2 regions of the Caulobacter sp. GW821-FHT10C03 genome follow, and region 1 is predicted to be linked to the other one. Evidence: riboswitches for the same ligand, from Rfam matches in the RefSeq annotation. Region 1 holds a riboswitch; the other holds the start of a gene.
The links. A riboswitch is a leader RNA that binds a small molecule or an ion and turns the genes downstream of it on or off. The one in region 1 is predicted to bind cobalamin.
Positions count from the first base shown of each region.

Region 1 (2,378 bases):
GTGGCGCGGGTCGCGTCGGCCGGGACGAGGGCGGCGGCGCGGGCCTGGACGGCGGCGTCGTGGATCAGCGGCGAGGTCTTGCGTGAGGCGACGGCGGCGCTGGAGGCGGCGAGCTGGTCGCGGACGGCGGCGCGGCCGTGGTTCAGCGCCTTGGCCAGGACGGCCAGCTCCTCCAGCTTCTGGACGGCGAAGGCCAGCCACTGGCTGACTCGCGGGTCGAGGCCGGTCTCGATCGACAGGTCGAGCGGGGTGTGCAGCAGCGAGCAGGATGGGGCCAGGATCACGCGGTCGGGGCCGCGGGCGGAGACGACGGGCTCGACGCGGTCGAGGATGGCTTCGAGGTCGGCGCGCCAGACGTTGCGGCCGTCGATGACGCCCAGCGACAGGACGAGGCTGTCGCGGGCCAGGGCGAGGACGGCGTCGAGATCGCCCGGGGCGCGGACGAGATCCAGGTGCAGGCCCTCGACCGGCAGGTTGGCGGCGGTGGCGAGGTTGTCGCCATAGGTCCCGAAATAGCTGGCGAGAAGGATGCTGATGCGCGGGGCGGCGTGGGTCAGGGCGCCGTAGGCGCGGCGGATCTCGGCGCGCTCGAAGTCGGTGAGGTCGAGCGCCAGGCAGGGCTCGTCGATCTGCACCCAGTCGGCGCCGGCGGCGGCCAGGCGCTGGAGCAACTCGGCGTAGACCGGCAGCAGGGCGCTGAGCAGCGACAGCGGCTGGAAGTGGCGATCCTTCGACTTGGCCAGCTTCAGGAAGGTGACGGGGCCGAGGATGACCGGGCGGGTGTGGATCCCCTGGGCCTTGGCCTCGAGGAACTGATCGACGACCTTGGTCGAGGCCAGGGTGAAGGCCTGGCCGGGGGCCAGTTCAGGCGCGAGGTAGTGGTAGTTGGTGTCGAACCACTTGGTCATCTCGAGCGCCGGCAGGCCGGTTCCGGTTTGATGCGAGCAGCCGTGGTTGCAGGTCTCGGGCTCGCCTTGCCTCCCGCCGCCTTGCGTCCCTCTGGCCATGGCGAAGTAGAGCGGCAGGTCGACCGGGCCGCCGGTCCAGCCGTAGGCGGCGGGGATCGCGCCGACCATGACGGCGGTGTCGAGCACGTGGTCGTAGAGCGAGAAGTCGCCGCTGGGGACGTGGTCGACGCCGAGGTCGGCCTGGCGGCGCCAGGCGAGCGCACGCAGGGCGGCGGCTTCGGTTTCCAGCCCTTCGGCGTCGAGGCGGCCGGCCCAATGGGCTTCGAGGGCGGTCTTCAGGCGGCGCTGGGGGCCGATGCGGGGAAAGCCGAGGGCGGCGACGGTGACGGTCATTTCTTAGCCTCTGTCTCGATGGTGACGGAGGCTGGACGGGGCGCAGGCGCAGGCGCGCGAACGGGCTGGCCGACCCGCGCCTGGAGCTAGCGACCAGACCGGGCACCCCGCCGGAGGACGTTATCTGTCGAGGCAGGTCTCCTGGCTCGCGGGTCGACGCCGCCGTCCTGGCCTTCCCGATGCGCCACCGAGTCGAGTTCGGCGCATCAGTGACACGTATCGGACGGCCGCTCGCCGCTTACAGTTGCGGGGGCAGCGCCGGTTTCACACCGGCTTCCCTCTTAGCTTTGGACGCAAAACGTCCGCAGACCACGACCCGCTTATCAAGCCTGGGCCGGTCGGCGTTGTCAATAAGGACATAAAGATATCTTTATGTGATTTCAGATTGTGGTCGAGCGGGGCTTGGCCCGTGACAGGACGTCGCACACCGTTCATAAACCCCGCGTTCAGTCTCCATTCAGCCGTGCTCCTCTAAACCGGACGACATGAAGCCGATCCGCGCCATACTCGCCGCAGCCGCCATCGTCGCCGCCCTCCCGGGCGCGGCTCTGGCCCAGCGCGGCCCGGACTCGCTGGGCGCCGACTGGCGCGCCCGGCAGGACCAGGCGCGTGGCGGCGTGCAGTCGGGCCGCCTGGTGCCGCTGAGCGCGGTCATCGACAGCATCGCCCGCCGCACCCCCGGCCGCCTGCTCGACGCAGGGCTGGAAGGTCGCAACTACCGCATCCGCTGGGCGACCACGGACGGCCGCCGCATCGACTTCATCGTCGACGCCGAGAGCGGTCGCATCCTCAGCGGCGGGTAGAGCGTGACGGCTGAGACCATGAGCGATTTCGGCGTTCGTCACGCTCTACCTTTTGATTGCGAGCCTGTTTATCCGTTTCCGGCGGGACCGTCCGAACCGGACAGGCTCTAGGGAGTTCCCCGAGACATGCGCATCCTGCTCGTCGAAGACGATCCCGACCTGTCGCGCCAGCTGAAGCTGGCCCTCTCCGACGCGGGCTACGCCGTCGACCACGCCGCCGACGGCGAGGAGGCCCAGTTCCTGGGCGAGACCGAGCCCTATGACGCGGTGATCC
Region 1 is NZ_JBWKNI010000003.1:181,676-184,053, forward strand. It holds gene metE (5-methyltetrahydropteroyltriglutamate--homocysteine S-methyltransferase) at 1-1,301, opposite strand, end outside; cobalamin riboswitch at 1,416-1,630, opposite strand; gene AC07NG_RS04950 (PepSY domain-containing protein) at 1,787-2,104, shown strand; gene AC07NG_RS04955 (response regulator transcription factor) at 2,231-2,378, shown strand, end outside.

Region 2 (2,378 bases), on a different contig from region 1:
CAGCACGCTCGGATCGCTGGCCGAGACCATCAGCACCGGCGTTCCCCGCCCTTCGAGCGAACGGATCAGTTCGGCGCCCGTCATGCGCGGCATGGCGTTGTCGGTGATCAGCAGGTCGGGCGCGAAGGCGTCGAAGGCTTCCAGCGCTTCCTGGCCGTCACGGCTCCACAGCACCTCGAACCCCGCCTCTTCCAGCAGGACCTCGTAGACGCCGCCAAGCAGCATGTCGTCTTCGGCGATGAGGATCCGTCGCATGGCAGCCCGCCCGTCGAATTAAGTGAATTCGAATGTGTAAATAGGTCTTAACCATGCCTGCGCCCCCGGTGTCTGCGTGCGCAATCGTCGCATCGCCGAAAGTTGAGCAATCGGGGCGAGAGCGTCGGGAATCACTTCATCCGCAGGCTTAGTCCGGCGACGACCAGTTCGACGGCGTCGGCGGCGGCCGCCAGGGCCTGATGCAGCCGGCCGGCCTCGTCGCGGAACCTGCGGGCCAAGGCGTTGTCAGGCACGACACCCCAGCCGACCTCGTTGGACACCAGCCAGAGCTCGCCATCGAAGGCCGAGGCCGCCGCGACCAGCGCTGCCGCTTCGGTCGAGAGATCTTTTTCCGCCAGCATGAGGTTGGTCAACCAAAGGGTCAGGCAGTCGACCACCGCCACGCCGCCCGGCGGTAGGCCGCGCAAGGCGGAAGCGAGATCGAAAGGCGCCTCCAGGGTGGTCCAGGCCTGGCCGCGATCGGCCTGGTGGCGGGCGATGCGCGCCTCCATCTCGGCGTCGAAGGCCTGGGCGGTGACGATCATGACCGGTCGGACGCCGACCGCGGCGGCCCTCGCCTCGGCCGCCCCTTGCGCGAAAGCGCTCTTACCCGAGCGGGCGCCGCCTAGAACCAGGGTCAGTGACAACGGGGAACTCCAGATTGACGGTGTGCGGCGCACCCTATAGTCCAGCCGGCGCGACAGGTTCCTCCCAAAGAGGATGAAAAGGGAACTCGGGTGTGAAACCCGGGCTGCCCCCGCAACTGTAAGCGGCGAGTTCGCGCGTCACATGCCACTGGGTCTGTTCTTCGGAAGAGAACTGGGAAGGCGACGCGCAGCAACGATGACCCGCGAGCCAGGAGACCTGCCTGTCGCGGTCGTCCTTCGTCCGGCCGGGGTGCGCCGTACGATCGGGTCTTCCCGCATGGCGACGCTTCGGTCCGGGCGTGTTCACGAGAACACGCTCCTTCTTGTCGCGCACGGAGGAATGACATGCGCCCTGTTTCCCTGCTGGCCCTGGCGGCCGCAGTTCCCGCCCTGGCCCTGCCTGGCCTGGCTTTCGCCGATACGGCCGTGGCCGAAGTCGATCAGGTGGTGGTCACCGCCGGTCGCGAGCCCGAAAAGCTGTCGGAAGTCTCGACCAGCATGACGGTGATCGACGCCGAGGCCCTAAAGAAGGCCCAGGCCGTCGTGATCTCCGACCTGCTGTCGCGCACGCCGGGCGTCACCGTCACCCGCAACGGCGGCGTCGGCGGCACGACCCAGCTGCGCATCCGCGGCGCTGAAACCGACCAGACCGTGGTGCTGATCGACGGCGTCAAGCTGAACGATCCGTCCTCGACCGGCGGCGGCTACAACTTCGCCACCCTGCTGGCCGGCAACGTCAACCGCATCGAAGTGCTGCGCGGCTCGCAATCGACCCTGTGGGGCAGCCAGGCCATCGGCGGCGTCGTCAACCTGCTGACCGCCACGCCCAGCGGCCCGCTCACCACCCAGCTGGCGACCGAGATCGGCTCGCGCGACACCGCTTATGGCAACGCCGCGCTCAGCGCCGGCGGCGACTGGGGCGGCTGGCGCATCGCCGGCGCCTACTACACCACCGACGGCGTCTCGGCTTTCGGCAAGTCGTACGGCGGCAAGGAGAAGGACGGCTACCGCAACGCGGGCGTCAGCGGTCGCCTGGACCTGAACGTCACCGACTGGGCCACCGTCGACCTGCGCACGTCCTACGCCGCCTCGAAGAACGAATTCGACGGCTTCCCCGCCCCGACCTACGCCTTCGCCGACAGCCCCGAATACGGCAAGACCAAGGAACTGGTCAGCTACGCCGGCGTGCGCCTGAGCGCCTTCGACGGCGCGCTGAAAAACCGCCTCGGCTTCGGCTACACCCAGACCGACCGCGACAACTTCGATCCCAGCTCGTCGGTCCCCAAGACCTTCGACGCCCGCGGCACCAACAAGCGCTTCGAATACCAGGGCACCTGGCAGGTCAGCGAGATCCTCCGCGCGACCTTCGGGGCCGAGACCGAGCGCTCGTGGTTCCGCACCGCCTCGCCGTCGGAATGGGAACCGAACCCGACGCCCGACAGCCACGCCGCGCGCACCGACAGCCTGTACCTGCAC
Region 2 is NZ_JBWKNI010000007.1:28,173-30,550, forward strand. It holds gene AC07NG_RS10945 (response regulator transcription factor) at 1-255, opposite strand, end outside; gene cobU (bifunctional adenosylcobinamide kinase/adenosylcobinamide-phosphate guanylyltransferase) at 387-902, opposite strand; cobalamin riboswitch at 941-1,141, shown strand; gene AC07NG_RS10955 (TonB-dependent receptor plug domain-containing protein) at 1,248-2,378, shown strand, end outside.
Region 2: it holds a riboswitch for cobalamin, as region 1 does, so the genes downstream of both, AC07NG_RS10955 (TonB-dependent receptor plug domain-containing protein) here and metE (5-methyltetrahydropteroyltriglutamate--homocysteine S-methyltransferase) in region 1, are expected to answer to the same signal.